DNA from 3 places in the Janthinobacterium sp. SUN176 genome. Region 2 is predicted to be linked to each of the others. Evidence: predicted binding sites of a transcription regulator. Region 2 holds the regulator's gene; each other region holds the start of a gene.
What was found. Region 2 encodes FliA, which starts transcription of late flagellar genes. Its sites were predicted from a motif close to CTAAAGTTTNNNNNNNNNNNGCCGNTA; they were not measured.
Positions count from the first base shown of each region.

Region 1: the regulator FliA is predicted to act here: its motif matches at 6,351-6,377, upstream of O3299_RS09150 (FlxA-like family protein).
Region 3: the regulator FliA is predicted to act here: its motif matches at 3,814-3,840, upstream of O3299_RS21685 (DUF5610 domain-containing protein).

Region 1 covers NZ_JAPWIA010000001.1:2,010,242-2,020,172, forward strand. Annotated here, with positions in the region: gene O3299_RS09115 (DUF1501 domain-containing protein) at 1-1,430, shown strand, start outside; gene O3299_RS09120 (intradiol ring-cleavage dioxygenase) at 1,427-2,293, opposite strand; gene O3299_RS09125 (hypothetical protein) at 2,251-2,415, opposite strand; gene O3299_RS09130 (hypothetical protein) at 2,419-3,069, opposite strand; gene O3299_RS09135 (Spy/CpxP family protein refolding chaperone) at 3,085-3,558, opposite strand; gene O3299_RS09140 (response regulator transcription factor) at 3,752-4,441, shown strand; gene O3299_RS09145 (ATP-binding protein) at 4,444-5,937, shown strand; gene O3299_RS09150 (FlxA-like family protein) at 5,979-6,320, opposite strand; gene dcd (dCTP deaminase) at 6,442-7,011, opposite strand; gene O3299_RS09160 (alpha/beta fold hydrolase) at 7,145-7,945, opposite strand; gene O3299_RS09165 (HAD family phosphatase) at 8,004-8,699, opposite strand; gene O3299_RS09170 (TSUP family transporter) at 8,721-9,482, opposite strand; gene O3299_RS09175 (LysR family transcriptional regulator) at 9,634-9,931, shown strand, end outside.
Region 2 covers NZ_JAPWIA010000001.1:3,212,302-3,222,232, reverse strand. Annotated here, with positions in the region: gene O3299_RS14560 (fumarylacetoacetate hydrolase family protein) at 1-5, shown strand, start outside; gene flhB (flagellar biosynthesis protein FlhB) at 269-1,462, shown strand; gene flhA (flagellar biosynthesis protein FlhA) at 1,459-3,555, shown strand; gene flhF (flagellar biosynthesis protein FlhF) at 3,824-5,152, shown strand; gene O3299_RS14540 (antiactivator of flagellar biosynthesis FleN protein) at 5,145-6,008, shown strand; gene O3299_RS14535 (RNA polymerase sigma factor FliA) at 6,054-6,785, shown strand; gene O3299_RS14530 (flagellar motor protein) at 6,767-7,513, shown strand; gene motD (flagellar motor protein MotD) at 7,519-8,301, shown strand; gene O3299_RS14520 (translation initiation factor Sui1) at 8,366-8,728, shown strand; gene O3299_RS14515 (hypothetical protein) at 8,772-9,659, shown strand; gene O3299_RS14510 (type II CAAX prenyl endopeptidase Rce1 family protein) at 9,846-9,931, shown strand, end outside.
Region 3 covers NZ_JAPWIA010000003.1:64,635-74,565, forward strand. Annotated here, with positions in the region: gene O3299_RS21665 (MFS transporter) at 1-476, shown strand, start outside; gene O3299_RS21670 (DUF1345 domain-containing protein) at 515-1,180, shown strand; gene O3299_RS21675 (HPF/RaiA family ribosome-associated protein) at 1,405-1,782, shown strand; gene O3299_RS21680 (GGDEF domain-containing protein) at 2,041-3,006, shown strand; gene O3299_RS21685 (DUF5610 domain-containing protein) at 3,113-3,742, opposite strand; gene sbcB (exodeoxyribonuclease I) at 3,890-5,338, shown strand; gene pyrF (orotidine-5'-phosphate decarboxylase) at 5,382-6,206, opposite strand; gene O3299_RS21700 (LemA family protein) at 6,374-6,988, shown strand; gene O3299_RS21705 (YgcG family protein) at 6,990-7,823, shown strand; gene O3299_RS21710 (TPM domain-containing protein) at 7,823-8,344, shown strand; gene O3299_RS21715 (SDR family NAD(P)-dependent oxidoreductase) at 8,432-9,196, shown strand; gene O3299_RS21720 (VanZ family protein) at 9,746-9,931, shown strand, end outside.

The sequences.
Region 1 (9,931 bases), 1.2 Mb from region 2:
ACTTCTCACGTCGCCGCTTCCTCGGCTCCATGCTGGGCCTGGCCGGCAGCGCGGCCACGCCATTCGCCCTCAACCTGGCCGCCATGGGCCAGGCCGCAGCCCAGTCCGCCGACGACTACAAGGCCCTCGTCTGCCTGTTCATGACCGGCGGCAACGATTCCTTCAACACGGTGCTGGCCACGGACACGCCATCGTGGAGCGAATACCTGCGCCTGCGCAACACGGGCAGCAACGATTCGATCCACCTGCCCGGCGTCGGCGAAACGGGCGGCGTGCTGCCGATCACGCCCGCCACGGCGCAAACGGGCCGCAGCTTTGCCCTGCATCCCGCCCTCGCTCCCGTGAAAGACCTGTTCGACGGCGGCCGCGCCGCCATCGTTGCCAACGTGGGTACCCTGATCCAGCCCCTGACCCTGGCGCAATACAAGGCGGGCAATGTGGCGCTGCCGCCGAAACTGTTTTCGCATAACGACCAGCAATCGACCTGGCAATCGGGCTTGCCGGAAGGCGCCAGCATCGGCTGGGGCGGACGCCTGGGCGACCTGCTCGGCACGGGCAACGCGAATGCGACGTTTACGGCCATCTCGGCCGCGTCAAACGCGCTGTTCCTCAGCGGGCGCCAGGTGCGCCAGTTCCAGGTGGGCCAGGCAGGCGCCGTGCCGATCCGCAATATCGGCGGCGGCTACCTGTTCGGCACCACCGAGGGCGAGACGGCCTTGCGCGACATCATCAGCACGGCGGGCGACGACATGATGGAGCAGGAACACGTGGCGACGGTACAGCGCGCCATTTCCAGCCAGAGCGTGCTGAGCGGCGCCATGCTGGCGGCCGGCGCGGGCGGCGTGCCCAATCCGCCGCCCTACATCAACCCGAACACGGGCGCGTCCAGCGTCAACCAGCTGGCCGTGCAATTGCAGACGGTGGCGCGCATCATCGGCGGGCGCGGTCCCCTGGGCGCGAAACGGCAAGTGTTTTATGTGACCCTGGGCAGCTTCGACACGCATGACCGCCAAAAGGAATTGCATGGCGACCTGATGGCGCGCCTGGCGCACGCGCTCGCGTATTTCGACGCGACCCTGGCCACCCTGCAGGGCGCCGACGTGCGGCGCCAGGTGACGACGTTTACGGCGTCGGACTTCGGCCGCACCTTCAGCAGCAACGGCGACGGCACGGATCACGGCTGGGGCGCGCACCACTTTGTCGTGGGCGGCGCCGTGAAGGGCCGCGACATCTACGGCACCTTCCCCGTCACGGGCCTGGGCCATGAGCTGGACGTGGGTTCCGGCTCCCTGCTGCCGACCACCTCCGTCGACCAGTATGGCGCCACCCTGGCCAAATGGTTCGGCGTGGCCGACAGCCAGCTGGCCGACGTGTTCCCGAACATCGGCAACTTCAGCCGGCGCGACCTGGGTTTCATGACGGCAACTTAACCGTTCACGGCCACCGTCAGGGTGACCACATAACCATCGGTGGCATTGCCCGTCACCATGGCCATCTGCAGGCTGGTGCCGTCGGCAAAGACATTGTCGGTGGCATAGCTGATCTGCGCCAGGTTGCGCACGCTGGCCGTGTAGCCGCTGGCCGTGTAAGCCTCGTTCAGCGTTGCCATCGGGAAGGTAAACTGCGACGTCTTGATGCGGTTCGCGGCGCTGGCCGCCTTGGCCAGGCTGGGATACACCTCGAAATGCACGTGCGGCATGCGTCCCGCGTAGCAGCCGGGAAAGATGGTCGTGAACGCCAGCTTGCCCGCGCTGTCCGTTTCCTGCACGCCGCGCAAATAATTTTGCGCCGTCACGCCGCTCGAATACAGCGAATACAGGCCGTCGCGGTCGCAATGCCATAAATACACGGCGTAGCCGGCCAGGCTGGCGCAGCCGCCGCTGGCGTTGAGCAACTGCAAATTGATGGTCAAGGGCACGCCTGCCGCCACGCCCGTGGCGCCATTGAAACTGGCGCGGATATCGCTGCGCACGACGCCCGACTGGTTCAGCACGTTGATGATGCTGCCGCCATTCGTGTTCGTGCCATCGGCCGGATACGGCCCGCCCGTTTCCTCGGGAATCACCGTGCAGGCGCCCGCGGTCGGTATCGTGACGCTGCCGGCGCCGCCGGACGTGCCCGTGACGGCGCCGCCGCTCGCGGCCGTGCCGCCGGCGTCCGACCCGCCGCCGCAGCTCATCAACGGCAAGGTGGCGGCGCCCGCCAGCAGCCAGCGCAGGACTTGCCGCCGTTCAAACGCCTGTTGCTGCATCATTTCGAGGTCGGATGCCAGACCGTGATCATGTAAGTCCATATGTATTCCATCAAATAGGGCAAGCTCGCCAGGGCAGGACTCAGGCTGGCGCACAGGAACAGCGCCTGCGTGGCCCGTTGCGCGAGCGCCTTCCTGGCGGCAATGGCGAGCTTGCGTTCCATGGCTCAAGCCGTTGTATCGACCAGGTTGCCGCTGGCGGACAGGCTGCCGCACGCACTCGCCGCGCCCAGGCTGCCCGACAGTGCCTGCAGGAAACTGCTCAGTTTGCTGCTGCTCGTGCCGCCCTCATCACCACCCAGCGCGCTGAGCAGGCTGGCAAAGCTGGACTGCAAGTCCGTCACGCTGCTGTCCGCGCTCTGCGCGCTGTCGCTGCCATCGCTGCCGGACGACGAGAGTTTTTGCAGCAGGCTTTGCAAATCCGACTCGATATTGCCGGGACCGCCGCGCGCGCCACCGCCGGGTGGCGGCCCCGAAGGCGGCTCTGCCCCCTCTTCTTGCCCGCCGGCACTGCCACCGCTCTGCGCATGCAGGCTGCCCATCAGCTGATGCAGGAAGGCGCCCAGCGCCTGGCCCGCGTCGCCGCTGCCGGCGGCACTGGCGCCGTCCGTCGCGCTTTCGCCATCGCTGGCATCAACCGTCACGCCGATCGATGACAAGGCGCTGGAAATGGCGTCGAGAAATGCGCCATCGTCGGGTTTTGACGGCCGCGTGCCGCCCGCGCCGCTGGTACTGCCGGTATTGCTGCCGCCGCCCAGGCGGCTGAACGCGCTCAGCTGGCTGGCGGCGCTGGTCGAACTCAAGGCACTGATGCTCATCTCACTCTCCTGTGCTTATTGGGGGCGGCGCGGGCCGGGGCGGCTGTCGCCCCGCTGCTGCGTCTGCTTGCGCTGTTCCGGCGTCAGCACGGCCAGCAATTGCTGCTCCAGCCGCGCCTGCTGCAAGCTGATCTGCGCCATGGCTTGCGCCGCCGTGCTGGCCAGCGCGCTGGCCTTCGCCTCGTCGTAGGCGCTGGAGGCGGCCAGCGCGCGCAGTTGCGCATGGGCCTTGAAGGCGATCTTTTCCTGTTCCCGCAGCAAGGGCGCCTGGGCATAGGTGGCGGCGAAAATCTTGTCCTGCTGCGCTTCGCTCAAGTCGATGCCGCGCAGGAATGGCGGCAAGCCTGGCGCACCGGGTCCGCCGGGTCCGTGAACCAGGCCGGGCGGCGGCCCTTCCATGGGTGCAGCTTCTTGCTGGGCCAGCGCCAGCAGCGGCATGCTGCAGGCGGACAGCAGCAACAGGGATATGGCAATACTCAGGTATTTCATCGGGCTTTCCTTTCGTGGCGATCAGCCCTGATTGTGGGCGTCTGGCATGTAAAGCAACGTTAGGGCGGCGTAAAAGCGTGTAAAGGAAGGTGCGCAAATGTAAGCGGACGTATGTAAAAGCGGGTAAAACCGCCCTGAACGGCCCCCTTTGACTGCTATCATCGGGCGATATTCACCCGAAAAAAGCACAGGCATGAGCAAGGTTTTGTTAATCGATGACGACGTGGAACTGGTCGGCATGTTCCAGGAATACCTGACGCAGGAAGGTTTTGACGCGCGCGCCGTGCATGACGGCGAAAGCGGCGCGGCCGAGGCGCTGACGGGCCTGTACGCCATCGCCATCCTCGACGTCATGATGCCGCGCATGAATGGCCTGGAAACCCTGCGCCGCATCCGCGCCGGCAGCAACCTGCCCATCCTGATGCTGACGGCGCGCGGCGACGATACGGACCGCATCGTGGGACTGGAGCTGGGCGCCGACGATTACGTGACAAAACCGTGCACGCCGCGCGAGTTGACGGCGCGCATCCGCGCCATCCTGCGCCGTGCGCAAGCCGCGCCGCAGGACACGTCGGGCCTGGCGCCGCTGACCGTGGGCCAGTTGACGATGTGGCCGGAACAGCGCCGCGTTGCCTGGGCCGGCGCGCACCTGGAGCTGACGAGCACGGAATTCAACCTGCTGGAAGTGCTGGTGCGCCATGCGGGCAAGCCCGTGAGCAAGAATCAGCTGTCCGAACTGGGCCTGGGCCGGCCCATGGCCCGCTTCGACCGCAATATCGACGTGCACTTGAGCAGCCTGCGCCGCAAACTGGGCAGCCTGGCCGATGGCCGCTCCTGCCTGCAAACCGTGTACCGTCTCGGCTACCAGCTGATCAAGGAGTAAGCGTGGGCCGTCTGTTCTGGAAGTTTTTTCTGTGCATCATGCTGGCGCAAGTGACGGCCACCATCGGCATCGGCGGCACCTTCTGGCTGAAAAACCGGGCCGCGCAGCAGGAACGGGCCCTCGACATCGACACCAGCCCGCCCGCGCAAATGATCATCGAGGCCGCCAGCGCCACCGTGGAAGCGGGCGGCAGCCAGGCCTTGCGGCAATTCCTGGGCAAGCTCGAACGCATGCGCGTGTTTGCTGTCGATGCCAAAGGGCAAGAATTGATGGGCCGCACGGTGCATCCCGCCATGCTGGCCAAGGCGCGCGCCATGCTGCAACAAAGCCAGGCCCATCCCGTCGTGCGCGACGTGGCCGGCAGCGACGGCAAGCGCTACCTGCTGTTCCTGCCCTCGTCCGAACGCTTCCGCAATGCCGAGGCGGGCGCCGCGCGCGACACGCTCAACGCCGTCACCCTGAGCGGCCCGCGCGCCATGGGACCCGGTCCACGCCCCAGCGAAGCGGGCGCCCCGCCGCCACGCGGCGAATTCGGCCGCGGCATGCCGCCCGGCCCGCGCATGGACAGCCCCTATCGCACTTTCATTCCCCTGGCCGCCGCCATCGCCGCCAGCCTGCTGTTCGCCTTTTTGCTGGCCTGGTATTTTGCGCGTCCCATCCGCGACCTGCGGCAGGCGTTCGAGGCCGCCTCGCACGGCAACCTGGCGCCGCGCTTCCACGCCAGCGGCAAGCGCGGCGATGAATTGACGGACCTGGGACGCGATTTCGACCGCATGACGGGCCGTTTGCGCAGCCTCATGGACAGCCAGAGGCGCTTGCTGCATGATGTCTCGCATGAGCTGCGCTCGCCGCTGGCGCGCTTGCAGGCCGCCATCGGCCTGGCGCACCAGCAGCCGGAAAAGATGGCCGCCTCGATGCAGCGCATCGAACGCGAAAGCGAGCGCATGGATAAGCTGATCGGTGAACTGCTGACCCTGTCGCGGCTGGAAGCGGGCGCCGTGCAAGCGGGCGCGGGGCACGCGCACAGCGAAGACGTCGGCATCGCCGACCTCGTGCACGACATCGTGGACGACGCCCGCTATGAAGCCAGGGCGCGCCTGATGGGCATCGACCTGGCGGTCGACGCGGCCATGGCCGACGCCAGCGTCACGGGCCAGCCCGAACTGCTGGCGCGCGCCGTGGAAAACGTGGTGCGCAATGCTATCAAGCACAGCCCCGACGGCGGCACGGTGGATGTCGAACTGTCGCGCCAGCATGATTGCTTGCGCATCGCCGTGCTGGACCGGGGACCCGGCGTGGCCAGCGCCGACCTGGCCCGCATTTTTGAACCTTTCTTCCGCGCCAGCAATACCCAGCACAGCACGGACGGCCATGGCCTGGGCCTGGCCATCGCCCAGCACGTCATCAACGCCCATGGCGGCCGCATCGGGGCCAGCTTGCGCAGCGGTGGCGGACTGTGCGTGGAAATGTTGTTGCCCGTCAAAACGCCAGGCTGACCTGTCGGCGAGCCTGGCGTCTTTTATGCGCGGAGTTGCTGTTACGCTTGCGTATCGATGATGCTGCCCAGGGTGGACGAGGTCGATTTGGCCGGGCTCGTCGCCGTATCGGCGCTGCTGGCCGGCTGAGCATCTTGCTGCGCCGCCTTCTGCGCGGCGGCAGCTTGCAACTGGGCAATTTGCGCCTGCAAGGCCTGGATTTGCTGCGCCAGCTGCTGCTGCAGCTTTTGCGACGCCTCCGTCTGCTCGCCCTTCTGCGACTCCGTCAACTGCTTTTGCGCCGCCGTGATCTGCTTTTGCAGCGCCGCGATCTGCGAACTGCTGCCCGAACTGGCGCTACTGGCCGCGCTGACCGCGCCGCCTGAACCGATTGCCGCTACCATGATGCCTCCTCAGTGTTTCGATACCAAGGTTAACGGCAAGCATGGGCGCGGATGTAGTGCCGCAGGTGTAAAGGCAGGTAAAGACAGAGAAAGACGGCTGGCGCCCCTCCCTTCACCGCGATCAGGTCTTGGGTAACGTTACGCCGACCTGGCCCTGGTATTTGCCGCCGCGGTCCTTGTACGACGTTTCGCACACTTCATCGGACTCGAAGAACAGCACTTGCGCCACGCCTTCGTTGGCGTAGATTTTCGCCGGCAGCGGTGTCGTGTTGGAAAACTCCAGGGTCACATAGCCTTCCCATTCCGGTTCGAACGGGGTGACGTTGACGATGATGCCGCAGCGCGCATACGTGCTCTTGCCCAGGCAAATCGTCAGCACGTTGCGGGGAATGCGGAAATACTCGACGGTACGGGCCAGCGCGAACGAATTTGGCGGGATGATGCAATAACCCTTGCCCGACACGTCGACGAAGTTGTTCGCGTCGAAATCCTTCGGGTCGACGATGGTGGTGTTGATGTTGGTGAACAACTTGAACTCGTCGGCGCAACGGATGTCATAGCCATAGCTGGAGGTGCCGTAGGAAACGATGCGGTTGCCGTCGCGTTCCTTGACCTGGCCCGGTTCGAACGGCTCGATCATGCCCGTTGTTTCCGCCATGCGGCGTATCCATTTATCGCTTTTAATCGTCATCGCAGGGGTATCTTTCTAGAATATCGGAATGGCTGGGGCCGCACGCCTGCTGCAGGCGTGGCCCGGATGGCAGGATTTTACGCGAAAAACCGCCACTTTTGGCCCTTGCCCGCTGAAAATCCTTGCCAGTCGGCTAGTGTTTCGCCAACAGCGAGGTGATCATCTCGCGCACCACTTGCGCCGTCAGTTCCGGGTTTTCCATGGGAAACAGATGCCCGCCCGGCACCTGGCGGAAAAATTTGCCGACCAGCTTGCGCGTGGCCGTCAAGCCCGCCTGGCGGCATTCCACCGATTCCGTGCCGCCGATAAAACCGATGGGCACTGGAAAACCATCCTTGACGAGGCCGCCGATGTGGTGCGGCAAGCTGCGGTAGACCTGCGTTTCCACTTCGCGCGTAAAGCGCAACTGCACCCCGTCCGGATGCGGCGCCAAGCCGCTGTCGATGTAATCGCGCAAGACTTGCGGCGCCCAGATGGCGAACATGTCCTTGGCGGCAAAATGCGCATACGCAGCTTGCGCATCGGGCCACAGCTTGCGCCGCCGGGCGGAAAAACGGGCGGGAGAGTAACGCTCGCCCAGCGCCGTGTTGCGCGCCAGCCGCACCAGCAAGGCCCGCCAGCCCGCCACCACGGGCGAATCGAGCAAGACCACGCAACGCACCAGGTCGGGCCGCTGCTTGGCCACCATAACGCTGAGCATGCCGCCCAGCGAATGGCCGACGAGAATCACGGGCGCGCTGTAGCGGCGCTCCAGGTCGTCGATATACTCGCGCACCAGCTCGGGCCAGCCCGTGCTGACGGGGTATTCTGGATCGTGCGCATGCATGTCGAGCGCCTGCACGGTGTAATGCTGTCCCAGCAAGCCAAACAGCTTGCGGTAAGTGCCGGCTGGATAACTGTTGGCATGGGCAAAGTGCAGTTGCGGGAGGGTCATCGTGGGTCGGTGCCGGTGAATGCGATAAACAATTGTAATGGCATGCCGGCAAGACGTATCAGAGGAAGGACTCTAATTGCCGGGGCGCATGGGCCATGCCGGGCACGAACGCCGCCAGCACTTCGCCCAGCTCGGCGTTTGAATCCACGACGCAAAAAGCGTCGTCGAACGCATGGTGACGGTTCATGGGATTGCGCACGACGATGCATTCCAGTCCGGCCGCATTGGCGGCGCGCAAGCCGCGCGGCGAGTCTTCCACGGCCACGCAGTCGGCGGCGGCTAGGCCAAGGCGCTGCAAACCCAGCTGGTAGCCGTCGGGCGCCGGCTTGCTTTCGCCATACATTTCACGCGTGAGCACGAAATCGAAGTGGCGCAACAAGCCCGTGGCCGCATGGCTGATCCGGAAATGCTGTTCGTAGGCACTGGTGACGACGCCCATGGCCACGTGCGGGCGCAGCGCCGCCAGCACTTGCCCGATGCCGGGCATGGCCAGCTGGCGCGCCTGGCGCAAGCGTTGCGCGAACAGCGCGGTGCGCTCGGCCCGCAAGCGTTCGACCAGTTCGATCTCATGGCCCTGCCCCAGCAGCACATGCCAGGCGCCGTAGTTATTGTCCAGGAACCAGTCAAAGAATTGCTTCGGCGTCAGGTCTATGCCGTAGGGCAAGAGCAAGTCGCGGTTGCTTTCGTAAAACAGCTGCTCGGTGTTGACCAGCACGCCATCGTTGTCCCACAGCACGCCCTGGATGGTTTTCATGGCTTGTTGTCGTTCAGAAACTTACTTGAAGAAAATGTCGTAGGACAATTTAACGATCAGCAACACCAGCAGCACGAGGAACAAAATGCGCACGAAGGCGGCGCCGCGGCGCACGGCGATCCAGGTGCCCGTCAGGGCGCCCAGGATGTTGCACACAGCCATCGGTGCAGCCACGGCATACACCACGTGACCGGCGGGAATGAAGAAGGCCAGCGCGGCCACGTTGGTGGCGATATTCACCAGTTTCGAGCAGGCCGAAGCGAGGATGAAATCGAAGCCGAAGACGCGGATGAACAGGAAAATCAGGAAACTGCCCGTGCCCGGCCCGAACAGGCCGTCATAGAAGCCGATGGCGCCGCCGATGACGATGGCGAGGATGCGTTCGCGCGGCCCGATGGGGCGCGCTTCGCGTGTCGTGCCGAAATCCTTCTTGATGAAGGTGTAGATGGCCATGATGATGATCAACACCAGCACCATGGGGCGCACCACCTGCTGCGGCACATACGACACAGCGGCCGCGCCGATGAAGGACATGACAAAGGCGCTGGCCACGGCCGGCAGCACCAGCAGCCAGGGGATGTGCACCTTGCCGACAAACGAGCGGGCGGCAAACGTGGTGCCGCAGGCGGACGCCAGCTTATTCGTGCCCAGCAAGGAGGTCGAGGCCATGTTCGGCATCAGGTTGAACAGGGCCGGCAGCTGTATCAGCCCGCCCCCGCCCACGGCGGCATCGATCAGGCCGGCAAAGAAGGCAAATAAACACAGCAGCGAGATGGTCAGCATGATAGGCAATGAGGAATGGGCGACAGCGGCAGTATAGGCGCCGTGGATTTTTCCGGATGCAACTTCATATTGCGGAAAACGCAATCAGGCGTAACGCTTGACGGAATGCGCCCCGTACGGTCTACTGGCCTCTTTTGCCGGGAGTCACGCAATGTCGATGAAACTGATGTGGGAGATCCGCGCCTTTTGCACCGTGGTGGAAAAGCGCAGCTTCATCCACGCGGCGCGCATGCTGGGGCGCTCGCCGTCAGCCGTCACGCGCGCCATCCAGTTCCTCGAAGACGCCATCGGCGCCGAGCTGATCCTGCGCACGCAAAAGCAGTTCACCCTGACGACGGCCGGCGAAACGTATTACGCGTCGGCCAAGCACTTGCTGGAAACGCAGGCCGAGGCGGAAGACCAACTGGCGGAACTGAGCAATTCCCCGCAAGGCTGGGTACGCCTGTCGG
Region 2 (9,931 bases):
GTTAGGAGCCCCGAGAAAATGGCCATGACTGCGTTGCAACCCCTCGCCGTACTATTCGTACTGTCTTCGGGGCTGCGCCTTGTCCTGACCATTTTTCGGTCTCCTTTGAAGTGGGCGCCTGCGGCGCCTTGTTTCATTTAGGCAAAGGAAAAGCAGGGGATTCGCCCTCCTTTTCCCTTGATGGCGTTGCGGTAATTGAACCGATAATGCCACATGCCCAGTCCGTATTGCGCCTAGCCAGGCTGCAGGACTTCACCGGAGTTGATTGATGTCGGAAGACAGCGACGCAGAAAAGACCGAAGCCGCGTCACCGAAGCGCCTCGAGCAGGCGCGTGAGGAAGGCGACGTTCCGCGATCGCGTGAAGTGGCAACGTTCACTGTGTTGATGGCGTCCGGCTGCTGCCTGTGGTTTGCTGGCGACGCCATCGTGCGGCGGTTGACGGCCGTCATGGTGTCCGGGCTGACCCTGGACCGGGAGCAGATACTCAATCCCGACGCGATGATGTTGCGCATCGGCTACGACGTGGGCTCGGTCTTGCTGACGTGCCTGCCGTACGCGCTGGCCATCATGCTCGTCGCCCTGGCTTCGCCCGTGCTGGTGGGCGGCTGGCTGTTCAGTTCCAAGGCGTTTACACCCAATTTTGGCAAGCTCAACCCGATTCGCGGCCTGGGCAACATGTTTTCGAAGAATGCGCTGGTGGAATTGCTCAAGGCCATCGCCAAGACCCTCGTCGTGGGCGTCGTCGCCTGGATGGTGATGCAGCATCAAAAGGACGCCGTGCTGGGCTTGTCGGTGGAATCCCTGCGCGCCGGTTCGGCCCATCTGATCAGCCTCTTGATCACGGCTTTCCTGCTGATCGTCGGCGCGCTGGGCCTGATCGCCGCCATCGACGGGCCGTACCAGATGTGGCATTACGCCAACAAGATGAAAATGTCCTTGCAGGAAGTCAAGCAAGAGTCGAAGGAATCGGACGGCAATCCGCAGATCAAGGCGAAGATCCGCCAGATGCAGCATGAAATGTCGCGCCGCCGCATGATGGCCGACGTGCCGACGGCCGACGTGGTGGTGACCAACCCTACCCACTACGCGGTGGCCTTGAAGTATGGCGAGAATTCGCGCGGCGCGCCGCAGGTGGTGGCCAAGGGCGTCGACGAGGTGGCGGCGAAGATCCGCGAACTGGCCGGCGAACACAAGGTCGCCATCCTGGAAGCGCCGGCCCTGGCGCGCGCGCTGTACAAGCATACGGACATCGGCGACGAGATTCCCGAGGCGCTGTACGGCGCCGTGGCCGAAGTGCTGGCCTACGTGTTCCAGCTGCGCAGCTATGGCAAGGGTCAGGGCGAGCGTCCCGACAAGCCGAAGAAACTCGACGTGCCGCCCGAGCTCGACCCGCAGAATCCCGCCTCACAGACACCGCCCGCAGCCGGCGCAGAAGACAAGAATAAAGGAAGTACACCATGAACGGCCTGAGAATGCCAGCCTGGCTCAGCGGAATGGGTGGCAACGCCAGCAAGGGCATCGCCGCGCCTGTCATCATCATCATGCTGCTGGCGATGATGGTGCTGCCGTTGCCTGCCTTCATCCTCGACATCTTCTTCAGTTTTAATATCGCGCTGTCCATCATCGTGCTGCTGACGGCGCTGTACACGGTCAAGCCACTCGACTTCATGGCGTTCCCGACCATCCTGCTCGTGTCGACCATGCTGCGCCTGTCGCTGAACGTGGCATCCACGCGCGTGGTGTTGACGGAAGGCCATACGGGAGCCGACGCGGCCGGTAAAGTGATTGAAGCATTCGGTCACTTCTTGATCGGCGGCAACTACACGGTCGGTATCGTCGTGTTTATCATTTTGACGATCATCAACTTTACGGTCGTGACCAAGGGTGCGGGCCGTATCGCCGAGGTGGGCGCCCGTTTCGCGCTGGACGCCATGCCTGGTAAACAGATGGCCATCGATGCCGACCTGAACGCGGGCCTGATCGGCGAAGACGAAGCGCGCCGCCGCCGCACGGAAGTGGCGCAGGAAGCGGAATTCTATGGCGCCATGGACGGCGCCAGCAAATACGTGCGCGGCGACGCCATCGCCGGCATCATGGTCACCGTCATCAATATCGTCGGCGGCCTGCTGGTGGGCTTGCTGCAGCACGACATGGGTTTTGCCGACGCGCTCAAGAACTACACCTTGCTGGCCATCGGTGACGGCCTAGTGGCGCAGATTCCTTCGCTGATCATTTCCACGGCGGCCGGTATCGTCGTCTCGCGCGTGGCCAGCGAACAGGACATCGGCACCCAGTTGGTGGGGCAATTGTTTGCGAAACCGCAAGTGCTCTATATTACCGCCGGCATCATCGGCGGCATGGGCTTGATTCCCGGCATGCCGAACATGGTCTTCATCCTGCTGGCCTCGCTGCTGGCCGGCTCCGCCTATCTGATCAGCAAGAAGCGCACGCAGGAAAAGGCGGCGGCCGAAAAGCCGGCCGAAGTGCCGCAAGCGACCGTGGCGCCCGAGCAGGAAGAAGCCAGCTGGCAAGACATCATGCCCGTCGATACCCTGGGTCTGGAAGTGGGCTACCGTTTGATCCCCCTGGTCGACAAGACGCAGGGCGGCGAATTGCTCAAGCGCATCAAGGGCATCCGCAAGAAATTTGCCCAGGAAGTGGGTTTCCTGGCGCCGCCCGTGCATATCCGCGACAACCTGGAATTGAAACCGTCCGCCTACCGCATCACCCTGAAGGGCGTGGAAGTGGGCGTGGGCGAAGCGTTCAACGGCCAGTTCCTGGCGATTAATCCCGGCATGGCCAGCGGCACCTTGCCCGGCCTGGCCACGAACGACCCCGCCTTCGGCCTGCCCGCCACCTGGATCGACGCCAGCCTGCGCGACCAGGCCCAATCGATGGGCTACACGGTGGTCGACGCGGGGACGGTGGTGGCCACGCACCTGAATCACCTGATCACCTCGCACGCTTCCGAGCTGCTGGGCCGCGCGGAAGTGCAATCGCTGCTCGACCACCTGGGCAAGGAGTCGCCGCGCCTGGTGGAAGACCTGGTGCCGAAGATGCTGTCCCTGTCGACCTTGCAAAAGGTGCTGCAGAACCTGCTGGCCGAGGGCGTGCACATCCGCGACATGCGCACCATCATCGAAACCCTGGCCGAGCATACGGTCAGCACGCAAGACCCGAACGACCTGACGGCGCTGGTGCGCGTGGCCCTGGGCCGTGCCATCGTGCAGCAACTGTTCCCCGGCTCGGCCGAACTGTCCGTGATGACCCTGGACAGCCGCCTGGAGCGGCTGCTGATGCAGGCGATGGGCAATGGCGGCGACGGCGCCGGCATCGAGCCGGGCCTGGCCGACACCATCGCGCACCAGGCGGGCCTGGCTGCCCAGCAACAGGAAGCGCTGGGCCTGACGCCCGTGCTGCTGGTGCCGGCGCCGCTGCGCGCCTTGCTGTCGCGTTTCCTGCGCCGCGCCTTGCCGCAGCTCAAAGTGCTGTCGCATGCGGAAGTGCCGGAAACCAAGACCATCCGCGTCACGGCGCTGGTGGGCGCGCAGTAGTTGTGATGAGCGGCATCGGGGTCGGTTCCTGCGGGACGGACTCCCGGTGCTTGCTTTTGGTCAAATAAACATCAATTTCCTCTCGGCAAACTGAATAACGGGTACTTTCCCGTCCTGTTCCTTCGATCATTTCCTGCAAGCATCGCTAATAATGGAAACTGTCCGGGTGATCTGTGTCCATGTGGAAGACAGCACTCAAGCAACAGGAGTCGACGATGGTCACACAGTTCAGCCAATATTGCGCCACCCCCGCCCTGGGAGGCCGGTCATGAATGTGAAGAAATTTACGGGCGCCTCGTCGCGCGATGCGCTGCGCAAGGTGCGCATCGCGCTGGGCCCCGACGCCGTGATCCTGTCGAACCGCCAGGCCGATGGCGTGGTGGAAATCCTCGCGCTGGCCAATGACGACGCTGCTTCGCTGGCCTCGCCGCCGGCCGCCTCCGAAATGGCCCAGCCCCGTCCCCAGTTGCAGACCCAGTTCGCCACGCCGCAGCGTCCGGCCGCCCCGGCCCAGCGCCCGGCTGCGCCACGTCCTGCCGCGCCGCGCCAGGCTGCCTCCGAGCCAGTGGACATGGCCCGCATGCAGCAGATGATGGCCAGCGCGCTGGCGCACGTCAAGGAAAACGCCGCCGCCGAGATGAGCGGCATGATGAATGAAATCCGCGCCATGCGCGGCATGATGGAAACCCAGCTGGCGGAAATCTCGTGGGGTTCGACGCAGCAGCGCGAGCCGCAAAAAGCCGTCGTGCTGCGCGAAATGCTGGCGGCCGGCTTCTCGGCCAGCCTGGCGCGCTACCTGATCGACAAGCTGCCGGCCGGCCTCGATGGCGCGCAAAGCATGCGCTGGATCAAGACGGTCCTCAGCCGTAACCTGAATACTGTGGCCAATGAAGATGCCATGCTGGAGCAGGGCGGCGTGTTTGCCCTGGTGGGCCCGACGGGCGTCGGCAAGACCACCAGCACGGCCAAGCTGGCGGCCCGCTGCGTGATGCGCCACGGCCCGGAAAAGCTGGCCCTGATCACCACGGATGCCTACCGTATCGGCGCGCATGAACAGCTGCGCATCTACGGCAAGATCCTCGGCGTGATGGTGCATTCGGTGAAGGACGAGGCGGACTTGCGCATCGCCCTGAAAGAATTGAAGAACAAGCATACGGTACTGATCGATACGGTGGGCGTGAGCCAGCGCGACCAGATGGTGACGGAACAGGTGGCCATGCTGTCGGGCGCCGGCGCCGACGTGAAACGCCTGCTGTGCCTGAACTCCACGGCCACGCAGGAAACGTTGAACGAAGTGGTGCGCGCGTATCAGGGCAGCGGCCTGGCCGGCTGCATCATGACCAAGCTCGATGAAGCGGCCTCGATCGGCAATGTGCTCGACGTGGTGATCCGCCAGAAGCTGAACCTGTTTTATGTGTCGAATGGCCAGCGCGTGCCGGAAGACCTGTACCTGGCCGACCGCGGCTACCTGATCGACCGTGCCTTCAAGCTCAAGCGCGATGCGGCGGCGACGCAGTTTTCCGACGCCGAACTGCCGCTGCTGATGGCGCAGGCGGCCGCCCGCAACAATGAAGCGCGCGGGGTGCACCTTGGCTAATTTCGATTTCGACCAGGCCGAAGGCTTGCGTCGCATGCTGGCCGGCCCGCAGCCGCGCGTCATGACGTTCCTCTCGGCCACGCCGCAGGACGACAAGGGCGCCATGCTGGTCAACCTGGGCGCGTCGCTCGTCTACGGCGGCAATGACGTGCTGCTGCTCGACGCCAGCGGCGGCAGCGATGGCGTGGCATCGCGCCTGGGACTGGCGCACGGCGCCAGCCTGCGCGACGTGGCGCGCCAGCAGTGCGGCTTGAACCAGGTCATCCACCAGGTGCCGCAAGGCTTCGGCGTGGCCAGCCTGGGCGCGCGCAACCATTTGATGGACAGCATGGATTATGCGGGCGAGGATGAACTGCGCCGCCTGGGCAAGACGTTCGAGGTGCTGGCGCGCCAGAGCGGCATCGTGCTGGTCGACGGCGTCGTGGCGGACGAGGGGGCCTGCTTCCCCGTGCCGCTGATGGCATCGTCGGATATCGTCGTGCAAGTCTCGACCAGCGCCACCTCGATCAAGGCGGCGTACTGCCTGATCAAGCGCCTGAGCCAGGAACTGGGACGCCGTCCGTTCGGCATTCTCGTCACCGGCGCTTCCGAATCCGAAGCAAAAGTGGTATACGATAATATGGCGCAGGCGGCGAGCCGCTACCTGGCCGTGAAGCTGACTTCGATGGGGTCCGTGCCTGCCGACGAGTATCTGCACCGCGCGGCGCGGCTGGGCCGCAGCGTGGTCGACGCGTTTCCGCTGGCGGGAGCGTCGGTGGCGTTTCGCGGACTGGCCGAGCGGCTGGCCCGTTCGGCGGCGCCGGTGCTTGGCGGCACCTTGTACCAGACGGGGAGCCCGCACCAGTTCAGCGCCTGAATCGAACCGCAGCACCAGATAAGATGAGAAAACAATAAGCAGCCTATGTACACGGTCAAAGGGAAATCGAACAAGGACTATTTGCTGACGGAGCATATTCCGCTGGTGAAGCGTCTGGCGCACCATATGAAGGCGAAATTGCCGCCTTCGGTCGAGGTCGATGACCTGATCCAGGCCGGCATGATCGGCCTGCTCGATGCCATTACGCGCTATGAAGAGACGCATGGCGCGCAGTTCGAGACGTATGCCGTGCTGCGCATCCGCGGCGCCATGCTCGACGAATTGCGCACCAGCGACTGGCTGCCGCGCAGCATGCGCCAGAACATGCGCAAGATCGAAGAGGCGATGAGCACCCTGCAGCAGCGCCTCGGCCATCCGCCGACCGAGTCGGAAGTGGCGAAGCTGCTGAAAATGTCGCTGGCCGACTACCAGGAAATGCTGGGCGACGGCGGCGGCCACCAGCTCGTGTACTACGAAGACTTTCATGACCCGGACGGCAATGACAGCTTCCTCGACCGCCACTGCGTGGACGAGGACAGCGATCCCTTGCGTTCCCTGCTCGATACCGATTTCCGGCAATCCGTGATCGATGCCATCGACGCGCTGCCGCCACGCGAGAAAATACTCATGGGCCTGTATTACGAAGAAGAGCTGAACCTGAAGGAGATCGGCGCGGTGATGGGCGTATCCGAATCGCGCGTCTCGCAGCTGCATACCCAGGCCGTCGCGCGCCTGCGCGCAACCTTGAGGGAGCTGGCGTGGACTGGTCCAGCGTAATCGGGCTGGCGCTGGCGCTGGCGGGCCTGCTGGTCGGCCAGGCACTGGAAGGCGGCAAGATGGCCTCCCTGCTGCAGCCGGCCGCCTTTGCCATCGTCATCGTCGGCACCTTCGGCGCCGTGCTGCTGCAGACGCGGCTGCGCACCTTCGTGCGCGGCCTGGAAATGCTGCGCTGGGTCTTCCTGCCGCCGTCGGACACGCGCGCCGCGCTGGCGCGCGACATCGGGCAATGGAGCCTGACGGCGCGCCGCGACGGCCCGCTGGCGCTCGAACGCCTGATGGAAAACACGGCCGACCGCTTCAACGCCAAGGGTTTGCGCATGATCGTCGACGGCATCGCGCCCGACAAGCTGCGCCAGCTGCTCGACGTGGAAATCTCCGCCTACGAAATGGCCGAGCGCCAGGCCGTCAAGGTATGGGAATCGGCGGCCGGCTATTCGCCTACCATCGGCATCCTGGGCGCCGTGCTGGGCCTGATCCACGTGATGGAAAACCTCACCGACCCCAGCAAGCTGGGCGGCGGCATCGCCGTGGCGTTCGTCTCGACCATCTATGGTGTGGGCCTGGCCAATCTGCTGTTCCTGCCGGTGGCCAATAAACTCAAGGCCATCGTTTCGCGCCGCGTGGTGCAATATGAAATCACGGCCGCCGTGCTGTACGACATCGCCACGGGCGACCACACGCGCATCATCGAAGAGCGCGTGTCCAGCCTCTTGCACGAGCATTGACCATGATGCGGCGCGCGCGCAGGAAGTATGACGAGGAACCGGACAACCAGGACCGCTGGCTGATCTCGTACGCCGACTTCATCACCCTGCTGTTCGCCTTCTTCGTCGTCATGTATGCGATTTCGCAAGTCAACGAAGGCAAGTACCGCGTCTTCCAGAGCGCCATCGGCCAGGCCTTCAGCCTGGAAAAGGGCGCGCCGCCCATCATCATGGAAGCGCCGCAGGCCATCCCGCTGCCGAACCCCGCCCTGAAACGCCGCACGGAAGCCATCCGCCGCGAACGCGAACACATGACGCGCCTGGCGCAGGACTTGACGTCGACCCTGGCGCCCCTGGTCAAGGAAGGCAAGGTGCGGGTCACGCAGACGAGCCGCGGCGTGAGCGTGGAAATCAATGCCAGCGTGCTGTTCGACCCGGGCGCGGCGGGCTTGACGGCGGAGTCGGACCAGGCCTTGCGCGCCGTGGCCGTGCTGCTCAAGGACGACACGCACGACGTGCAGGTGGAAGGACATACGGATGTGCAGCCGATCAGCAATTCGACCTTTGCCTCGAACTGGGAATTGTCGGCCGCGCGCGCCAGCGCCGTGGTGCGCCTGTTCATCGCCAGCGGCGTCAAGGCGTCGCGCCTGACGGCCGTCGGCCACGCGGACAATATCCCCGTGGCGCCGAACGCCACGCCGGAAGGGCGCGCGCGCAACCGCCGGGTCGCCGTGACGATTTTGTCGGGCATCCCCGAAACGGTGACGGAAGTGCCGACGGCGCCCGTGGCGCCTGCGCCGGCCAACTGACACTCGTCAACTGCGGGCTGCCGCTTGGTACAATCGCGCTTTCTTCCTCTTTTATCGTTCCCTCATGAAAAGCAGCTCCCTGGGCGGTCTCGTCTATTCCACTGAAACGGGCCGCATGTGTCCCGCCTGCCGCCAGCCGCTGGCGCAGTGCGCGTGCAAGGCGCAAGCGAAGGCGGCGCCCGCGGGCGATGGCGTGGTGCGCGTCTCGCGCCAGACCAAGGGCCGCGGCGGCAAGAGCGTCACCGTGGTCAAGGGCTTGCCGCTGGACGCCATCGCGCTGGCCCTGCTGGGCAAGCAGTTGCGCACGCAGTGCGGCTCGGGCGGCACCGTCAAGGATGGCGTGATCGAAGTGCAGGGCGACCATGTGGACGCCATCCTGGTCGCGCTGGCCAAGCTGGGCCACCAGCCGAAAAAGGCCGGCGGCTGAGCGTGCGGAGGCGTGCGGCCCGCCGCCGCGCGCCTGTGGTAACGTGCGTTTCCCATCCACGCGCTTCCTCACCATGAACGTCAAATTCACCGGCCTGGCCATCGCCGCCGCCATCGCGGCAGTGCTGGCGCTCGCGTACTGGCCCGCACCCGAGAGCGGCGCGCCGGACGCTGCCGCCGCCTCCGCCGCTGGCGCGCCAGCGGGACGCAGCCTGGAATCGTATCTGAATATCGATGCCAGCCCGGTCGCCGATGCCGCGCCGATGCCCGTCACCCTGGCGCAGCAGCTCGCGCGCCTGACGGCCAGCGGCAAGCCGGAAGACGCGTATGCGGCCTACAATCTGCTCGACGACTGCATTTCATTTGAGAAAGAAAGGCGCTTGCCGGGGCTGGAATTCGAGCTGGGGCGCGAGATGACGGCGCAGGAAAAAGCCGCCCAGCAGCAGCTGTGCGCGGGCCTGACGCAGCGCCAGCGCGAGGAGCGCCTCGGCTACCTGGCGACTGCCGCCAGGGCGGGCGTGCCCGGCGCGGCGACTATCTTCCTGTCGGAAGGGCCGTTCGGCGACCGCAGCGCGCTGCGCAACCGTCCCGACGATCCGCTGGTGCAGGCGTGGAAGCGGCAAGCGATCGCCCAGCTGACGGCGCAGGCGGACGAGGCGGAGCTGACCAGCGTGTCGACTCTGATGATGGCGTATCTGCGCGATGGCGAGGTGGTGCAGAAAGATGCGCCGCAAGCGTATGGCTACCTGCTGGCGCTGCGCCAGGTCTACGACGACATCCTCGCGCCCGGCGTCACCAATCCCTACCAGGACGAATACTGGCACTGGCTGCAGGCGGAACTGACGCCGGAGCAGCAGGCGGCCGCCAGCGCCAGGGCGCAAGCCATCGTGGCGAAATACCGCCAGCATGCGGGGCGTCCCGCGCACGGCTGACATACGCTGAGCTGTATGCTTTTTTGCAACAATTGATGTGGTTTCGCATGGCTGTGCCGGGCTATGATGGTCGTATATGTGCCCATGTGGGCAGGGTACGCCATGAGGAGTAATACACGGATGTTGAAAGCGACGAACTTGCCGATGCCACGACTGGCTGTCAACTTGGCTGCGCTGCGGGCGAGCATGGCAAAGCGCCCCATGCGGGGCGCCATGCGCCTGGGCTTGTGCGCGGGCGCCGTCAATTCTTTCATTGCCATGCTGTTGCTGTT
Region 3 (9,931 bases), on a different contig from region 2:
CGGGCGCCGGCGCCGCCCTGTGCTCGATCGCGCTGGCCATGTTTCCCATCACGCGCCGCGTGGGCGCGTGGATGTTCGGCGGCGTGGCCGTCTTCGGCCTGGGCACCCTGGTGCTGGGCAGCACCAGCTATTTCCCGCTGGCCCTGGCGGCGCTGTTCCTGATGGGCGCCGGCGACATGGTCAGCGTCTACATCCGCCACCTGCTGGTGCAGTTCGAGACGCCGGACGAGATCCGCGGCCGGGTCAGCGCCGTGAACGCCGTCTTCATCGGCGCCTCGAACGAGCTGGGCGAATTCGAATCGGGCTTGACGGCCGGCTGGTTCGGCCTCGTGCGCGCCGTGCTCTTCGGCGGCGCCGCCACCCTGGCCGTGACGGGTATCTGGGCCGTGCTGTTCCCCGTACTGTCGCGCATGGACCGCTTTCCCCACCACGAGAAGGAAGCTGCCGCCAGGACGGCCACCGCGGCGAGCGCATAAGGTCTAAGATGCGCTATCCCCACTGACGAATCCGCACCATGAAAATCACGCTTCCATTCCACGGCTTCATCCGCAGCCGCCCCCACCTGAGCATGGCCACGGCCATCGGCGTGGCGGCCGGCCTGCTGCTGCCCGCATCCTGGCAACAGATGACGCGCCTGCTGACGGCGTGGAATGTCGCCGTCTGGTTCTACCTGGCGACGATGGCCTGGATGATGATGCGCGCCAACCACCACAAGGTCAAAGCCATGGCGGCGCGCCAGGATGAGCGGGCGGCAACCGTCCTGTCGGCCCTGTCCGTCGCATCCGTGATGAGCCTGGTGGCCATCGTTTCGCAGCTGTCCTCGATGAAAGACATGGCGCCGGACGAGCGCGCGCTGCATTACGGCCTGACGATCCTCACCCTGGTCGGTTCCTGGTTCCTCGTCGGCACCCTGTTCTGCTTTCACTATGCCCACCTGTACTACCAGGCCGATCCCGCGCTGCGCCCCCTGAAGTTTCCCGACGACGAGCAAAACCCCGATTACTGGGATTTCCTGTATTTCGCCTTCACCATCGCCGTCGCCGTGCAAACGTCGGACGTTTCCGTGCAGACGCGCATGATGCGGCAAATCGTGCTGGGACAATCCGTGCTGAGCTTTTTCTTCAACCTGGTCGTGCTGGGGCTGTCGATCAATATCGCGGCCGGTCTCATCAATGGCTGAGGGTAAATAATTTCGTAGTGGAAACTTGACCTGGCTGAAGGGTTAAGCTCATCTTAATCGTGCGCACCCTCTTGAAATACTGGAAAGAGGAGTAAGATAAGTCATGCACAGGGATCAAGTGCATGAGGCAAGAACCAGGCGCCGATGCGCCCTGGCAGCGGGTTTGCCCACTGCCATGCAAGGCGCCTGAGATGGGTTTTTTTTGAATTGACAGGAGTAAGCATATGCAAATCAATATTCATACCGACAGCACCATCGCCAACACCGCTGGACTGAACGAACATGTGCAATCCGTACTTGAAAGCGCACTGAACCGCTTCCGCGACAACCTGACCCGCATCGAAGTCCACATCAGCGACACGAATGGCCCGAAAGGCGGTGCCGACGATATCCGCTGCGTCATGGAAGCACGCGTTGCTGGCTATCAACCGATCGCCGTGACCGAACAGAACGCCACCGTGCATCAATCCGTTGCCGGCGCCACCGACAAACTGAAACGCGCCATCGATAGCGCCCTGGGCCGCCTGCAAGACAGCAAGCGCCACGCCACCGGCAAGAATGCCGTGATCGATACGGCCGAAGCGGAAGAAACCGCCGAGTAATCCCCACCCGCAGGATTTTCAGAGACTGAGGCAGCCGTTCAAGGCTGCCTTTGCACATCCGGCCCGCCTTTCGCGCGAGGCAACATCCATAGCAAAACCGCAAGCATTCCTGCGTATTGACGCGGCAATGAAATAATTGTCGTATTTCTCACAGTAAGTGACCTCAAGCAAGCCTTTGGCGTTACAGCCAAGGCCGCTTTACGCTATCATGAAGCTACCGGCCCCCTGCTCGCGCGCCGGCTTTTTGAAAGTGTGATTGTGGAACAGATCGGCAACTTCGGCGCTTCAGGCTGCAACATCGGCGATTTACAGCTATTTCGCGATGGGGCGGATAGCCAGACGGCCGCCATGCTGGCGCCCTGCCCCGTGATGCGCCTGGAAGCGGGCGAAGCCATTGCCGACACGCAAGGCGCCAGCCTGTACATCGTCCTGCGCGGCTCGCTGGCCGTGGCCGCCGACACCCACACGGGCATGGATGACGGCACCGTCAGCAAGGTCTTGCCCGGCGAAAGCGTGGGCGAACAATCGGTGCTCGATGAAGCGAGCAACCTGGCCGCCATTTCCGCCCTGGAAGAAACCGATTTGCTGGTGATCGACGCGGCCATCGTCTGGGAATTGATCGAACAGTCGAACGGCCTGGCGCGCAACCTGCTGCGGCTGCTGTCCTTCCGCATCCGCGCCGCCAATGCCTTGCTGCGCCGGCGCCAGAAACTGGGCGAATTCTACCGCCAGCTGTCGATGGTCGACAGCCTGACGGGCTTGTACAACCGCGCCTGGCTGACGGATTTACTGCCCAACATGATCGTCACGGCCCACGCCAGCGGCTCGCCGCTGTCGCTGGTGATGATAGACCTCGACCATTTCAAGCGCTTCAACGACACGCACGGCCACCAGGCGGGCGACCAGGCACTGCGCATCGCCGCGCAAGTGCTGGGCGCAGCCCTGCGGCCCACGGATTTTGCCGTGCGCTACGGTGGCGAGGAAATGATGGTGATCTTGCCCGATACCAACGAACACGTGGCCTTGCGGGTGGCCGAGCGCTTGTGCGAGCGCATGCAGCTCGCCGTCATCTTCGCCGACATGCGCAGCGCCTTGCCGCACATCACGGGTTCCTTCGGCGTGGCCAGCCTGGCGGCCGAACAGGACGACCATGCGCTGATCGCCGCGGCCGACGCGGCCCTTTACCGCGCGAAAGCTGGCGGCCGCAACCGGGTAAGCACCTGATAAAAAGCCCATGGCGTCGTTGCATTGCCTCGTCGTACATTCGTACTGCCTTCGGCAATGCGCCTAGCCCTGGACATTTTCTCAGGCGCTTCCGGCGTAATAATGATCAGGCAGCCTTGCTGTCGGCCGGCTTGCCAGCATCCGGCTTGGCGGCATCATCCTTCTTGCTGCTGTGCGCGGCGATGAAGTCGGCATAGCCCTTTTGCACCAGCTCGTACGTCTTGTCGATATTGCCGGCGATGTCGCCATTCAGCACTTTCAAGCCGCCCAGGATGTCGCGCGCTTCCTTGAAGCCTTTTTCCATGCCGCCGCTGATGGTGTCCATGAACTTGGTCAGGGCCGTATCGTCGTCCAGGCCGGGATTCTGTTTCTTGAAAGCATCAAAAAATCCCGTCGACAGCGATACAATGCGGTTCGCCGTCGCTTCGGCGCTGTTGTCCTGCGAAGCCGCGTTCTGGATCGCGTCCTCGCCGTACTGGCCCTTCAGCGCTTCATTGATGTTGGTGATGGCCGTCTTGTACAGCAGCGCCAGCGGTTCGTTCTCGGAACCGATCGACACGTTCAGCGACGCCTGCATGATGGAAGCGTTCAATTGCAGCTTGGTGCGGTCATTCACGCTCATTTCAGCGTTGACGCCGTCCTTTTGCTGGACTTTATCGTCCTTGCCAGCAACGCCCGTACTGACGGAAGTCACGGAAGGGGTGGAATTGCCGCTTGCGGCGATGGGAATTGACACGATAGACCTCCTTGAACGGGCAATGTATGCCACCATGCGGGAAACGCGATGATGACCATCCTCTCGTGTAGTATCGGCAGGTTTTCAGAAAACTGTAGCAGCGGCCGCTTTTGGCGGCCCGGATAACCAATCAAGCAACGACCATCAATGACTAACCAGACCTTTCTTTGGCACGACTACGAAACCTTTGGCGCCCAGCCGCGCCGCGACCGCCCGGCCCAGTTCGCCGCCATCCGCACGGATGCCGACCTCAACGAGATCGGCGAACCCATCATGCTGTATTGCCAGCCTGCCAATGATTTCCTGCCCGACCCGCAATCGTGCCTGATCACGGGCATCACGCCGCAGCAGTGTCTGCAGCTGGGCGTGCCCGAACACCAGTTCGCCGCCACCATCGAAGCGGCCTTTTCGGAGCCGGGCACCATCGGCGTGGGCTACAACACCATCCGTTTCGACGATGAAGTCACGCGTTTCCTGTTCTGGCGCAACCTGATCGACCCGTATGCGCGCGAATGGAAGAACCATTGCGGCCGCTGGGACATCCTCGACGTGGTGCGCATGACGCACGCGCTGCGCCCGGAAGGCATCGAATGGCCGAAGCGCGACGATGGCCAGACCAGTTTTAAACTGGAACACTTGAGCAAGGCCAATGGCCTGGCCCACGAAGCGGCGCATGATGCACTGTCCGACGTGCGCGCCACCATCGCCCTGGCGCGCCTGATCAAGGAAAAGCAGCCGAAACTGTTCGAATTCTGCCTGGCCCTGCACAAGAAGGACCGGGTCGCCAGCGAAATGGGCATGCACCTGGCCGCCGGCGAGCGCCAGCCTTTCCTGCACGTGTCGGGCATGTTCCCCGCCGAACGGGGCTGCCTGGGCGTCGTCTGGCCGCTGGCCACGCATCCGAGCAATAAAAATGAAATCCTCGTCTGGGATTGCGCCTACGACCCGCGCGAACTGTTTACCCTGGACGCCGACACCATCCGCACGCGCCTGTTCACGCGCAAGGACGCCATGCCGGAAGGCATGACGCGCCTGCCCGTGAAAAGCGTGCACCTGAACAAGTCGCCCATGCTGGTCGGCAATTTAAAGACCTTGTCGCCGGCCATGGCCGCGCAATGGGGCATCGATCTGGACGCGGCGAAGGTCAACGCGCAATTCGCCGCCGCGGCGCCGAACATGGATGCCGTCTGGGCCGAAGTGTTCCAGCGCCCGGGCGCGAATGCCGCGCTGGACGTGGATGAGGATTTGTACAATGGTTTCGTCAGCAACGATGACCGCCGCCTGCTCGAATCCTTGCGCCGCGACACGCCGGCCAAGCTGGCCACGGCCCGCCCCTCGTTTGCCGACGAACGCCTGCAGGAACTGCTGTTCCGCTACCGCGCCCGCAATTTCCCGCAAACCCTGAGCGAAGCGGAAAGCCTGCGCTGGGAACAGCACCGCGCCGCCCGCCTGTTCGACGGCGACGCCGGCGCCCGCACCATCGAAATGCTGTTTACGGAAATCGACGTGCTGTCGGAATCCGTCGATGAGCGGGGCGAGGAAATTCTGGGAGAACTCTACGATTACGCGGAGATCGTCGCACCACAGCGTGACTAAATGCAAAATGCCGGGCTAGCCCGGCATTTTTTATGCATGCGACTTAAACCGCGCGGTGTTGATTGATCGCATCGCGCGTTTCAATGGCCACGCGGCGCGCGGCGTCGGCGAAATCTTCGCCCGTCTGCGGCGTGGCGTAGATGATGGCGCGCGACGAGCTGATCATCATGCCCATGCCGTTCGCCGTCTGGCCCGCGCCGACGGTGGCGGCGATGTCGCCGCCCTGGGCGCCGATGCCGGGCACCAGCAGTGGCATGTCGCCGACGATGGCGCGCACCTGCGCCAGTTCTTCAGGGAAGGTGGCGCCGACGACGAGCGCGCACTGGCCGTTTTTATTCCACTTCTCGGCCACCAGGCGCGCCACGCGCTGGTACAGCGGTTCGCCGTCCGTATTCAGGAATTGCAGGTCCGAGCCGCCCGGGTTCGACGTGCGGCACAGGATGATCACGCCGCGGTCTTTCCACGCCAGGTAGGGATCGAGCGAATCCTCACCCATGTACGGGTTCACGGTGACGGCGTCGGCGCCGTAGCGCTCGAACGCTTCGCGCGCGTATTGCGTGGCCGTCGCGCCGATGTCGCCCCGTTTCGCGTCGAGGATCAGGGGGATGTGCGGGTAGTTCTCGCGCACGTAGCGGCAAATGTCTTCCAGCTGCTTTTCCGCGCCCAGCGCGGCAAAATACGCGATCTGCGGCTTGAAGGCGCAAGCCAGGTCGGCCGTGGCATCGATGATGCGCGTGCAAAAGGTGGTGATTCCATCAGGCAGGTCGCGCAGTTCGGCCGGCAGTTTCGCCAGGTCGGGGTCCAGGCCCACGCACAGCAGGGAATTATTGGCCGTCCACGCGGCGGATAATTTATTGATGAAATTCACGGCACACCTTCTCTATATTCAGTTGCAAACCCCGTATTGTAACGCGGCGCAGGCTTGCCACGGCGTCACAAGGCGGTCGGGTCCGGCGGCCGGCGCTTATTAAACCGACATTACGGGCCGTTTCAGGTATATTTGCCTCACCTCCTTTACTCTGCACGGAACCCATCATGCAAATCACCAATCAATTCACCAAATGGCTGCGCCTGGCGCTGAGCGTCACCGTCCTGGCCGGCGTCCTGACGGGCTGCGGCTACAACGACTTCCAGAGCAAGGATGAAGCCACCAAGGCCGCCTGGGGCGAAGTGGTCAACCAGTACCAGCGCCGCGCCGACCTGATCCCCAACCTGGTCAATACCGTCAAGGGCTATGCCACGCACGAGCGCGAAACGCTGGAAGCGGTGACCAAGGCGCGCGCCGCCGCCACCAGTTTCCAGATCACGCCCGAAGTGCTGAACGACCCGGCCGCGTTCGAAAAATTCCAGCAAGTGCAGGGGCAGCTGTCGTCGGCCCTGTCGCGCCTGATGGTGGTATCCGAGAAGTACCCGGACTTGAAGGCCGACACAAGCTTCCGCGACTTGCAGTCGCAGCTGGAAGGCACGGAAAACCGCATCACCGTGGCGCGCCAGCGTTACATCGTTGCCGTGCAGGATTACAACGTGCATGCGCGCAGCTTCCCGAACAACCTGACGGCCATGGTCTTCGGCTACAAGGTCAAGCCATCGTTCACGGTGGAAAATGAAAAAGCCATCTCGACCGCACCGACCGTCAACTTTGGCAAATAAGATGAAAGCCTGGTCCTATCTCGCGGCGCTGGCGACGGCGCTGCTGCTGTGGACGATGCCGCCAGCCGGCGCACAGGGCTTGCAGCCCGTGCCGCCGCTGGCCGCGCGCGTGACGGACAACGCCGGCATGCTGGACGCCAAGCAAAAGGCGGCGCTGGAAGGCGTGCTGGCCGATTATGAAGCCAAGACGGGCAGCCAGATCGCCGTGCTGCTGGTCAAGAGCACGGAACCGGAAGCCATCGAGCAATACAGCATCCGCGTGACGGATGCCTGGAAGCTGGGCCGCAAGGGCGTCGATGACGGCGTGCTGCTGATGGTGGCGAAGGACAACCCCTCGTCCCTGCGCCGCCTGCGCATCGAGGCGGGCCGCGGCGTGCAGGGCGTGCTGACGGATGCGCAATCGAAACGCATCCTGCAAGACGTGATCGCCCCCCATTTCAAGCAAAACGATTACTACGGCGGCCTAGTGGCCGGCGTGGGCTCGATTGCCACCCTGCTGAACCAGGAGCAATTCCCCGCTGCGGCACAGCAAAAGGCGCCAGCCACCGTGGAAGCGGGCGGCATGACCTTTTGGCTGCCGCTGCTGTTCTTCGGCTTCCTCGTCGTGCTGACCCTGTTCCGCTCGCGCGGCGGGCCGACGCGCCTGCAGCGCGGCAGCAACTGGTCCAGCGGCGCCACCGGTGTCGTGCTGGGCAGCATCCTCAGCCAGGCGCTGAACAACCGCGGCGGCGGCGGCTTCGGCGGCGGCGGTTTTGGCGGTGGCAGCAGTGGCGGCGGTGGTTTCGGTGGCGGCGGCGGCGGTTTTGACGGCGGCGGCGCCTCGGGAGATTGGTAATGACGAAACAACTGACATTCGGACAACGCTGCGGACGGGCATTGAAACATTTGCGGGGCACGCCGGCGACGGCGCGCCACGCCTTTCCGGAACGCACCCTGAAAGCCATCGAGACAGCCATCGCCGGCGGTGAAGCGATGCACCAGGCGGAAGTGCGCCTGATCGTCGAAGCGGCCCTGACGCCGGGCATGGCGTACCAGGGCGTAAGCAACCGCGAGCGGGCGCGCGAACTGTTTGCCCAATATGGCGTGTGGGATACGGAAGACAACGTCGGCGTGCTGATCTACATCAACCTGGCCGAACACCAGGTCGATATCGTGGCCGACCGCAACGTGGGCCGCCGCGTCACGCCGGAACAGTGGCAAGCCGTGTGCCGCACCATGACCAAAGGGTTCAAGGATGGCAATTACCACGACAGCACCCTGGAAGCGCTGGCGCAGCTCAATACCCTGCTGCAAAGCCACTTCCCCGCCAACGGCACGCGCGGCAACCAGTTGCCGAACGAGCCCATCCTCCTCTGATTCCTGCCCAGGGATTAAAATCTGCCCATTGCCGCGCGGGCTGGTGTTCCTGTCAGCGCGGCCCCCATACCCCGCCGAGGAGCACACATGAAATTAGTCAATAAAACCGCCATCGTCACGGGCGCCACGCAAGGCATCGGCCTGGCTTGCGCCACCCGCCTGATTGCCGAAGGGGCGCAAGTGATGCTGGTCGACATCAAGGAAGAAGGCGCGCAAGCGGCCGCCGCCCTCGGCCCGCAGGCGCGCTTCTTTTGCGCCGACGTCAGCCAGAAGGCGGATGTGGACGCCATGCTGAAGGAAACCCTGGCGCAGTTCGGCCACATCGATATCCTCGTCAACAATGCGGGCGTCACGCACGCGGCCGATTTCCTCGACGTCTGCGAAGACGATTTCGACCGGGTCATGCGCATCAACCTGAAATCGATGTTCCTGTGCGGCCAGGCCGTGGCGCGCGAAATGGTCAAGCGCAACAGCGGCTGCATCATCAACATGTCCAGCGTGAACGCGGAACTGGCCATTCCGAACCAGGTGCCGTACGTGGTGTCGAAGGGCGCCATCAACCAGCTGACCAAGGTCATGGCCCTGAACCTGGCCTCGCACGGCGTGCGCGTCAACGGCATCGGGCCGGGCACCATCCTGACGGAACTGGCCAAGCAGGCGGTGCTGTCGAGCCCGGAAGCGCGCCACACGATTTTGTCGCGCACGCCGCTGGGCCGCTGCGGCGAACCGGAAGAAGTGGCCGGCATCGCCGCCTTCCTGGCCAGCGACGACGCCACCTACATGACGGGCCAGACCATCTATGTCGATGGCGGGCGCATGGCGCTCAATTACACGGTGGCCGTGAAGGAATGAAGGCAGGCGCGGCAAGTTATATCAAAAAAGAATAATGGTTATCCGAAAAGATCATTAGACACATATCGTGCAACGCAGCATAATGCACCTGTCTCCACTATTCTCCTCCAAGAAAATAGTTTTAAGCCCGCTTTCACCAGCGGGCTTTTTTTTCGCTATCAGTCTTGAAACATGGCTATTCTTGCCATGCTCCACACTCTTTCCGACAATTTGCGCTGCCGCAAAAAAATGTTGCGGCGTGTCATCAGGCCGTCATCTTCACCTCCTATACTTGCTTCATCTGCTGTACAGGCAACCGATATGCCTGACTACAGACAGGTGTGCCGCGATGGCACACCACTCCCCTTTCATGACCGTGGCGGGCGCCCGCAAGGCGCGCGACATGGCAAGTACCGAGCAACTCTCAACTCTTGACCCATTTCATTTGGGTTTTTGGCCCGCGCCCCCGCGGGCCTTTTTTTTGCCTGTCCAGCAAGCTCTTGCGCAAAAACACGGTGGCCCGCCACGCGCATGATATTGTGGCGTCCTTTCCACCTGTCCTGACGCCTCATGCCTGCACCTTTGCCCGAACTGTGTTTTGCCGACCGCTACGAACGCCTGCGCTACCGCACCGCGCTGGTGCTATATGTGCTGGTGATCCTGATCGGCGATATTCCCGGCGTGCGCGCGGACGTGGGCCAGTATGCGTCGGGCGGCGTGCTGCATTCCTTCGGTTATGGCGTGCTGGCCCTGATC